DNA from 3 places in the Pseudarthrobacter sp. AG30 genome. Region 3 is predicted to be linked to each of the others. Evidence: riboswitches for the same ligand, from Rfam matches in the RefSeq annotation. Region 3 holds a riboswitch; each other region holds the start of a gene.
What was found. Region 3 has a riboswitch for S-adenosylmethionine ahead of DC347_RS11380 (DUF1737 domain-containing protein). Riboswitches for the same ligand answer to the same signal wherever they lie in the genome.
Positions count from the first base shown of each region.

Region 1 (3,270 bases), on a different contig from region 3:
CGGCCGCCCAGAAGGTCGGTGGCCTTGCCTTTTCCTTCGTCGCCCCACTGGGCTCCTACGATCACAATTGCTGGCATGGGATCCTCCCCCATTCGTTCGGGCTGCCCGGGTCCGGCCGCGGGGAGCGGACCTGCGCAGCGCCGTTCATGAGAATGCCCCGAACAGACCGGCCGTCGCCGGACCGCGGGGCGGCTCAGCGATGCAAGAGTTCCGGGGCTCTTACCACCCAAGTTTAGCGGATCAGGCACTTTGTCCACTCGATGGGCCCGCCGCGGCCCCGCAAGGGACTGCGGCGGGCCTGGTCTCTTACTCGTCCTCGGCTTCCCCGGCCGGCCGGGACGTCTGTTCGGCGAGAGTGTCCCAGAAGGAGGTGTCGGCGTCGGCAATGGAACCGTCCGCGATCGCCGCGGCGGTGGAGGTCAGGGTGGTGACCGTCTGCTTGATCAGGTAGCCGTTGCTCCGCTGCCCCAGCGCGTAGCCGTCCAGGTAGTGGTCGGACATGCCGCGCATCTCGAAAAGCAGGGTGGCAATTCCGTATTCCACGGAGATGCCGTTGCGGCTGATAGTCTCCGCACTGCCGCCCTGGTACTTGCCCAGGTGGCCCCAGCCGGTGGAGTCCACGTTGTTGAAGACCACGGCGCCGAGCCGCTTGGATTTCTCGACGACGGCGGGATCGGCGTTCGGGGTGGTGGGGTACAGGATTGACCCGGACACCAGCTTGCCGTCGCGTTCAGCGCGGGTGCCCTGGTGGTGCAGGTCGATCATGTAATCGACGCGGTACTTGCGCATCACGTTGCTGTGCAGCGCCTGGGTCTCCGGCTGGACCTTGGCCACGTGGTCCCGGTTCAGGTCCACGCCCTCCGCGTTGTAACGCGTCAGGTGGCGGTCGCCTTTGGCGAGGTAGTTGTCCAGCGGGAAGTTTACGTCCCCCATGGCGCCGTCGGCATTGAGCATGGGCACGATCAGGATATTGACGCCGTCCAGGATGCCGGACGACTTGCCCGTGCCCAGGTGCTTGATGAACTCCATGGCGCCCTCGGTGGTGAGCTGTTCGTTGCCATGCTGCTGGGTCAGGTAGAGGATGGTGGGCTTGGCCGGGTCAGAGATGTATTTGACCAGGTGGATATCGCGGCCCTTGACCGTCTGGCCGATCACTTCCAGCTCCATGGCCGGTTGCTTGGCGTCCTGGTCCTTCAGGAAGGAGACCATCTGACTGTACGTAGCCAGCTTGCTGGTGGTGATCTGGCCGTTGCCGCCGTAGTTCGGGCCTTCGCCAACTGCGTGGGCCACCGGGCCGGACCCGGCGAAGACGGCCAGCGCCAGCGCGCCGGATACGGCAAGGGTCCTCAAAGATTTCGTCACAGTGCGTTACCTCTTTCGAGTGCATCGGGTGCGTTCAGCCGCCATGTTCCCCATTACGGCCCGTGACAAACAGCCAACCAAGCTTGACGAAAGCTGTCAATAGACTGGACAAAACCTGGGAACGGGTTGGGCTATTGCCGGGGAGCGCCACCGCCCAACACCGATCCGCCGTATTCTGAACCGCATTTGCCCACAGGCGGTTCATGGATTTAGGTAAGAGTGGACCATCCGGAGCGGCTGAGAGACCTGGCTCAATGACGCCGCAGCAACCACGGTCCGGCAGGAAAGCTGCCGGCCGAAGGTGCTACTGCCAGGACCGATGGAAGGAAGATTCCAGCATGCCCCTCAACACCGACCATATTCGCGCCACCCACGCCGGGTCTCTGCCTCGCACCGATGAACTCATCGCAGCCAACACCGCAAAGGAATCCGACGGGATCACCCCGGCGTTCCTGGAGCTCCTGGAAGACTCCGTTGTGGGCGTGGTCCAGCGCCAGAAGGACCTGGGCATCGATATCCCCAACGACGGCGAGTACGGGCATACGATGTCCAACTCCGTGGACTACGGGGCCTGGTGGAACTACTCCTTCGCCCGGCTCGGCGGCCTGGAGCCGACCACCGTGGACCGGTGGGCCGAAGCCGAAGTCCGGCGGTCCTCGCCCGGAAACGTTGTCCTGACGTCCTTCCCCGACCGGCGGGACCGGCAGGCGTTCAACGAGGCGTACAACGATCCCTCCTCCGGGATCCTGGCGCACCGGAAGAGCGTGTCCCAACCCAAGATCGCCGGGCCCCTGACATATACCGGCCATGACCTGGTGGCCTCGGACATCAAGAACCTGAAGACCGGGCTCGCCGCGGCAGGCCTCAGCGAGGGGTTCGTGGCGTCCCTCTCCCCCGGTTCCTGCGCCCGCGTCGCCAATGAGTACTACAAGAACGATGAGGAACTCGTCTACGCATGCGCCGATGCGATGCGCGAGGAATACAAAGCCATCATCGACGCCGGCCTGACGGTCCAGCTCGACGATCCGTCCCTGGCCGAGAGCTGGGACCAGATCAACCCTGAGCCGTCCCTGGAGGACTACCTGAAGTTCATCCAGCTGCGCGTCGAGGCCACCAACTGGGCCTTGCGGGACCTTCCGCAGGAACAGGTCCGGCTGCACGTTTGCTGGGGCTCCTGGCATGGTCCGCACACTACGGACATCCCATTCGCCGACATCATCGGCTCAGTGCTGCAGGTCAACGCCGGCGCGTACTCCTTCGAGGCGGCCAATGTCCGCCACGAGCACGAATGGCGTGTCTGGGAGGACACCGCCCTTCCTGAGGGCAAAGTGATCATCCCCGGCGTCGTCTCCCACGCCACCAATGTGGTGGAGCACCCGGACCTGGTGGCGGACCGGATTGTCCGCTTCGCCAAGCTGGTGGGACGCGAGAACGTCATCGCGTCCACCGACTGCGGCCTGGGCGGCCGGGTGCATCCGCAGATCGCATTCGCCAAGCTGGAGGCTCTTGGCGAGGGCGCCCGCCGCGCCACCGGGCGCCTCTGGTAGTTATCCGCCCCTTCCGGGAATGACCGCCGGTCCACTGCGCCATGAATGAGGTGCGCTGGACCGGCGTTTCGTTTCTCCGGGCTTGGTAAACTGGCAAAGGCCGACCCGGAATCGGCCCACCCCAACTAACCACCGTTGATGAGCTGCGCCACCGTGCGCCCATTTTCGGCGGTGGACGCAACATCAATCCCCGCAGGAGAACCAGCCCTTCATGACCGCACTGGCCCCCGAAACATTCCACGAACAGCTCATGAGCCGCCGTTACGAGCCCAGCGTTGCCGCTGTCAACGAGCTGTGCGATTCCCTGCAGGAAGCGAAGCCCGGAACCGTGGTGCCCTACGTGGACCCCATGCACGATGTT
Region 1 is NZ_QEHL01000016.1:67,469-70,738, reverse strand. Features, by position in the region: gene DC347_RS13830 (adenylosuccinate synthase) at 1-77, opposite strand, end outside; gene DC347_RS13825 (M14 family zinc carboxypeptidase) at 307-1,362, opposite strand; SAM riboswitch class I at 1,584-1,688, shown strand; gene DC347_RS13820 (cobalamin-independent methionine synthase II family protein) at 1,701-2,909, shown strand; gene DC347_RS13815 (uracil-DNA glycosylase) at 3,121-3,270, shown strand, end outside.
Region 1: another riboswitch for S-adenosylmethionine. It lies ahead of DC347_RS13820 (cobalamin-independent methionine synthase II family protein); the one in region 3 lies ahead of DC347_RS11380 (DUF1737 domain-containing protein).

Region 2 (3,270 bases), on a different contig from region 3:
GTGGGGGTGCCGCCGGCGTGGACGGTGATGTTGCCGAAGCTGGTGGGTGAGGTGGCGGTGACGTTGACGGCGACGGCGGAGACTCCGGTGGTGGGGATGCCGCCGTGGCCGGTGACGGAGACGCGGATGGTGGCTCCGGGTGCGACGGGGCCGCTGGCTCCGCCGGTGCCGTAGCGGGTGTCCAGCTGCCGGAAGGGCGCCTGCGACGAGAATGCCCCCGGCAGGCGCGGGCTGGCAGGCACGTGCAGCAGTTTGTTTGGCGTTCCGGCGCCGGCACCGGCGATGGTTCCCGGAACAGCCGTCGACAGGACGGTGTCCGTGACCTGCGCAGGCGTGAAGAGCGGGTGCCGGGAGAGGATGAGGGCTGCCGTGCCGGCAACGTGCGGTGAGGCCATGGAGGTCCCGCTCAGCGATGCCGTGGCCGTCGACGACGTGTTCCAGGTGGAGGTAACGCCCACCCCCGGGGCGTAAAGGTCCACGCACTGGCCGTAGTTGGAGAACGAGGCCTGGTGGTCCGAGGAGTCGCTCGCGGCCACCGTCAAGGCGGACGGGACCCGGGCGGGCGAGGACGTGCAGGCATCCGTGGCCGAATTCCCGGCCGCGACGACGACGGAAATTCCATCGTCGACGACATTCTGGACTGCGGTGTCAAGGAGGCTGCTGACCGGTCCGCCAAGGCTCATGTTCACCACGGCCGGAGTTCCTGCGGCATGGTCCCCGGCAATCCAGTCGAGTCCGGCGATGATGTCCGAGTAGTAGCCGGACCCGTCGCAGGCCAAGGTCCGCACGGGCACGATCGTGGCGGATTTGGCCACGCCGTAGACGGTTCCGGCGATGATCCCCGAAACGTGGGTGCCGTGTCCGTTGCAGTCACTTGTCCCGCCGCCGTCGGAAAGTGCCGTCCATCCCGCGGCAACCCGTCCGCCGAAATCCACGTTCGAGGGGAGAACTCCGGTGTCAACCACATAGGCGCGGACACCGAGGCCGGAAGCGTCATACGTGTAGGCGCCGGACAGTGGCAACGCCTGCTGGTCCAGCCGGTCAAGACCCCAGGGCGCGGGTTTTTCCGTGGCGGAAATCGTCGATACCGCATCGGGTTCCACGGCTGTTGCCTTGCCGGACCGCAGCAGTGCGGCGGCTTGCGCCGCCGTGGCTTTGATCGCCGCTCCGTGCAGGGCCTTGCTGAACGTGTGGTCGACGGCGACCCCCTGGGAACGAAGGTCGCGCGCCGCCGTTGGGACGTCAGTTCCCGCCGGGAACTGGACCAGGTAGCGGCCATTGGGGCTGTCGGGAGCGGACGAGGGAGCGGCGGCGGGCGCGGTGGCTGCCGCTGGCGGCGCCGAGGCTTGCACTGGTGTACCGCTTGAGCAGAAGGCGACGGCGGACAACAGTGCGGCGGCAAGGGCCAGGCGCAAAGACTGGGGCAACGGAATCGAATTCCTTTGTGCGTGGTTGGGGGCGACGGGATAACGTCGTCCGGCTTCCACGGTATCCGGGCCAGGACGGCTGGCGGCCAAACCTCGGGCGATCCTTCGCATTATTTGTGGAACCTTGGAAAACCTCCACATCGGACTGCCATCGCGCCCGGATCCGTCCCCCGCCCGTCGGCTGAGACCCCCACGGCCCGCACACAGCGGCAAGACCATGTTCGTCACAATGCTGTCCCGGCCGGAGTGATGTTCCTACACTGGGCGCAGGTCATGAGTGCCAGCGTTAAGCCCCGGCTCGCTGGCCGGCAACCCTCCATCCGCGGTGGGGTGCCCCGGGTGAGGACCAGGCTGTCCGGCAATTGCCGGAAGCAAGCGCGGCCCGTGGTGCTCCCAGCATGCCGGGCCCATGTCATAGGAGACTGAGATGTCCAACGGATGGTCCTTCGAAACCCGCCAGATCCATGCAGGCCAGGAGCCTGACAGCGCCACCGGGGCCCGCGCCCTTCCCATCTACCAGACCACGTCCTTCGTGTTCCCGAGCGCCGAGAGCGCAGCCAACCGTTTTGCGCTGGCCGAACTGGCGCCGATCTACACCCGCATCGGCAACCCCACCCAGGACGCGGTGGAGCAGCGGATCGCCAGCCTCGAAGGTGGCCTGGCCGCTTTGCTGCTGAGCTCGGGGCAGGCCGCGGAAACCTTCGCCGTCCTGAATATCGCCGAGGCCGGGGACCACATCGTGGCCAGCCCCAGCCTGTACGGCGGCACCTACAACCTGTTCGCCCACACCCTGAAGAAGTTCGGCATCACGGTCACCTTCGTGGAAGATCCGGACAACCTGGATCAGTGGCGGAATGCCGTTCAGCCCAACACCAAACTGTTCTTTGGCGAGGTGGTATCCAACCCGCGCCAGGACGTCTTGGACATCGAAGGCATCTCCCAGGTGGCCCACGACGCCGGCGTTCCCCTGATCGTGGACAACACCCTGTCCACGCCCTACCTGATCCGGCCGCTGGAGTGGGGTGCGGACATCGTGATCCACTCCGCCACCAAGTACCTGGGCGGTCATGGCTCGGCGATTGCCGGCGTCATCGTCGACTCCGGCAAGTTCGATTTCGGCAAGGACCCCGGCCGGTTCCCCGGTTTCAACACCCCGGATCCCACCTACAACGGGCTGGTCTACGCCCGGGACCTTGGCGAGGGCGGCGCACTGGGCGCCAACCTTTCCTACATCCTCAAAGCCCGTGTCCAGTTGCTGCGCGACCTTGGCTCGGCGGTTTCGCCCTTCAACGCCTTCCTGATTTCGCAGGGCCTGGAAACGCTGAGCCTGCGGGTGGAACGGCACGTTTCCAACGCCACGGAGGTGGCGCGCTGGCTGGAGGGAAGGGACGACGTCGAATCGGTCGCCTACGCGGGGCTGCCGTCCAGCCCCTGGTACGAACGGGGCCGCAAGTACGGGCCCAAGGGGACCGGCGCCGTCGTCGCTTTCAACCTGGCCGGGGGCGCGGAGGCGGGCAAGCGCTTCGTCGACGCCCTGGAACTGCACTCGCACGTGGCCAACATCGGCGACGTCCGTTCGCTTGTCATCCACCCGGCGTCGACCACCCACAGCCAGCTCTCGCCCGAGCAGCAGGTGGTGGCCGGCGTCAATCCGGGGCTGGTCCGCTTGTCGGTTGGCTTGGAGCACATCGACGACATCCTGGCCGACCTGGAGGCCGGTTTCCGCGCGGCCAAGGGCGGCGCCGACGCCTGACCGCCGGCACGCCGGGGCGCTGCCGGCCGGCAGCGCCGGGAAGTCACAACCAGTCACACTCTTGGCCTGGACCGGGGGGTGTTTCGTACA
Region 2 is NZ_QEHL01000006.1:170,182-173,451, reverse strand. Features, by position in the region: gene DC347_RS21800 (S8 family serine peptidase) at 1-1,427, opposite strand, end outside; SAM riboswitch class IV at 1,697-1,811, shown strand; gene DC347_RS07660 (bifunctional o-acetylhomoserine/o-acetylserine sulfhydrylase) at 1,855-3,180, shown strand.
Region 2: another riboswitch for S-adenosylmethionine. It lies ahead of DC347_RS07660 (bifunctional o-acetylhomoserine/o-acetylserine sulfhydrylase); the one in region 3 lies ahead of DC347_RS11380 (DUF1737 domain-containing protein).

Region 3 (3,270 bases):
GTCCACGATTTCCTGCATCGGGTTGGACGGGGATTCGAAGAAGACGGCGGTGGTGGGCTTGGACAGGGCCTCGCGCCACTGGTCCAGGTCCGGGCCATCGACGAAGACCGTTTCCACTCCCCACCGCGGCAGGATCTCGTTCAGGATCACGAAGCATGACCCGAACAGTGAGCGGGCGGCCACCACGCGGTCACCGGCTGCAAGGAGCGCGCCCAGGGCCGTGAACACCGCGGACATGCCCGACGCCGTCGCGAAGCAGGCCTCGGTGCCTTCCAGCAGCCTGAGCCGTTCCTGGAAGGTGGCCACGGACGGGTTGCCGTAGCGCGAGTACACAAAGCGCTCGTCCTCGCCGGTGAAGGCGCGTTCGGCCGCGGCCGCGGATTCGTAGACGAACCCGGAATTCAGGAAGACGGCCTCTGAGGTTTCCTGGAAGTTGGTGCGGTCCAGCCCGCCGCGGACAGCCTGGGTGTCGGGGCTCCAGCCGGGGGCATCTTGATTGAAAGTCACTTAGTTCTTTCCGAGGTTGGTGGGCAGGCCGCGGTTCTTCCAGCCGTTGACGGTCCGTTCGCCGTAGCGGTCAGGTTCCCCCTCGAAGCCCTCCAGGACGTTGTAGGAAGTGAAGCCGGCCTGGGTGGCCGCCACGGCCGCGGCGATGGATCGCTGGCCCGAACGGCAAAGGAACACGAGCTCAGCGCCCGGGTCCTCAGGCGCCTGCTCCTTGAGGTCCTTCACGAAATCGGGGTTGGGGATGCCGCCGGGGAAGGTCCACTGGATGAAGAGCGGATCGTTGTCCGTTGCCTTGGTATCCGGAATGCCAATGTGGGCCCATTCGCCCTCGGTGCGGACGTCCACCAGGATGGCGCCCTGCTCCAGCTTGGCCCACGCTTCCTGCGGCGTCAGGTCTCCCGCGTAGCTCATGCGTGGCCCTCGCCGTCGAACTCGCCTTCCAGGTCGTCAACAGCCGTGGCCACCGCGGCGTCAGCCGACGCGATGGCGGCCGGGAGGACAACGGCCTGGGCCACGATGACGCTGCTGCCGTTGAAAGTGGCCGCCGGGCTGCCGTGCAGGACGTAACCGTCCGCAAGCGCAGCCGAGATCCGCTCACAAAAGGAGCGGTCGTCCGGGCCCGTAATCAGGCGGTAGGACAATTTTTCGTCAGGGGCGGGTGCGTCAGACACGACGGATCTCCTTCTTTCACGCTTGCAGCTCGAATCGGTCGATATGCCAAGTATTCACCTGAGGCACCCCGCCGCGAGAGGAGGGTTGCCGACCGGCCAGTCAGGGCTTAACACCGGTACTCATTACTCCCCAAAAACGTAACACCTGCGCCGCCAAGCCGCACGGCCGCCGTCGTCATGTTCCGTAATTGAGAGCCCGCGACCACCGCGTCACGGGAACGCGGCAAGGCGGCCGGGCCGATAAAGTTTCTACCGGGGGCGCCGCCCTGCCGTCACAGTGGGAGTACCGGGGGGTCTTGCCAGCATGCGAGCAGCAACATCGCACCACCAGGCCGGCCGTCGTCGTGCCCGTCACCGTTCCCCCGGGGCGTTCCTGGCCGCCGCCGTCGTCGTGCTCCTGGCGCTGCTGGCGCCCGCCGGTGCTGCGCAGGCGGCCTCCGCGGAACCGGACCAAGGCAAGCCGTGGCTGGGTGCCGTCCTTGAATGGGGCGAGGATACCGCCGCTGGATTCTCCGACCGGCTGGGTGCGAGCCCGGCCGTGTTTGGCCACGACATCGGCCTGCCGTTCCGCGACTCGGACCGGAACAACATCGAGGGGTTCCTGCAGCAGGCCTCGGCCAAGGGCGCCCACGCCATGCTCACCGTGAAGCCCACGGTGCCGCTGGACCAGATCGGCGCCTCCGAAGCGGAAGCCTTCGCCGGCAAGGTCCGCGACCTGGCCTCCGGGTTCAAGGGCCGGCTGTTGATCCGGTTTGCGCCGGACATGAACTCGAGCTGGGTGGCCTGGGGGCAGCAGCCGGCCGCCTACCGGGAGGCCTTCAAGGCGGTCGCGGCAGCGGTCAAAAAGGACGACGGCGGCCGGGCCGCCATGGTCTGGGCGCCGTACCTGGGCAAGGACTACCCCTTTGACCGGAGCAGGAATGCCCCGCAGCCTGGAAGTGACGGCTTCGCCCTCCTGGACACCAACGGCGACGGCGCCTGGAACGGCTCCGACGCCGCCTACGCCCCCTACTATCCGGGGGACGACGCCGTGGACTGGGTGGGCCTGACTGCCTACCATGACGACACTGCCGGCGCCGCTGCCGTTAACACCGTGCCGCGTGCCGGTGAACTCCAGGAGATGCTGACCGGCGCGGGCAGCGAGAACTTCTACAGTGCCTACGCGGAGGTCCGCAGGAAGCCGCTACTGCTCCAGACGTCGGCGTTCTACAGCCCTGCCGCGGGCGGACCGCCGGAGGCGGATATCAAGACGGCCTGGTGGGACCAGGTGGTGGGTACCGCCACCTCGCCGGCTTTCGCCAGGACGGCGGCGGTGGTGTGGGACGAGCGCACCAGCACCAGGGATACCGGCGTGGCCAGCATCGACTGGCTGCTCACCGGAAATCCCGCCATCGCCAAAGCTGCGCTGGACCGGCTGAAGTCCTCTGCCGTGGTCACCGGGCCGGTCACCGATGTGGCCGCGGACGGATCGTATGTCCGGGCCAACACCCTGTCCGGGGCTGCGGTCTGGACCGTGGCCGTGGCGATGGCCATCCTCCTGGCGGCGCTGTGGCAGATTCCCCGCCGGGTCAACGCCGCCACCGCATGGAGCTACCAGGAGCCGGGAAACAGGGACTCGCGCGTGGATCTGCTGCGCGGGATGGCCATTGTCTTCGTGGTGGTCAACCACCTGGGCCTGGTCTCGCTGTTCCAGCTGCTCACCCAGGAGGCCGTGGGCTTCGTATCGGGTGCCGAACTCTTCGTGCTGTTCTCCGGCCTGGTGGTGGGCATGGTCTACGGGCCGAAGGCCAGGGAAGACTTCGGCAAGGTTGTGGACCTCACCTCCCGCCGGGCGGGGAAGCTCTATGTGACCGCGCTGTCGGTGCTGATCGGCGTCTTCCTCATCGCGCAGCTTCCGTTCTTCCACACCGAGGCCTTGACCACGTTCGTGGACCAGGGGACCGGCGGGGCCGGGCATAACGGTGCCGGCCGGACGTACGACCTCTACGCCGGGATGTCGTCGCTGTTCCAGTTCCCGGTGCCGCCCCAGGTCCTGCCGGCCATCCTGCTGTTGCAGTTCGGGCCCTGGCAGTTCAACGTGATGGGCCTGTAC
Region 3 is NZ_QEHL01000012.1:142,723-145,992, forward strand. Features, by position in the region: gene DC347_RS11370 (O-succinylhomoserine sulfhydrylase) at 1-507, opposite strand, end outside; gene DC347_RS11375 (rhodanese-like domain-containing protein) at 508-918, opposite strand; gene DC347_RS11380 (DUF1737 domain-containing protein) at 915-1,178, opposite strand; SAM riboswitch class IV at 1,192-1,306, opposite strand; gene opgC (OpgC domain-containing protein) at 1,483-3,270, shown strand, end outside.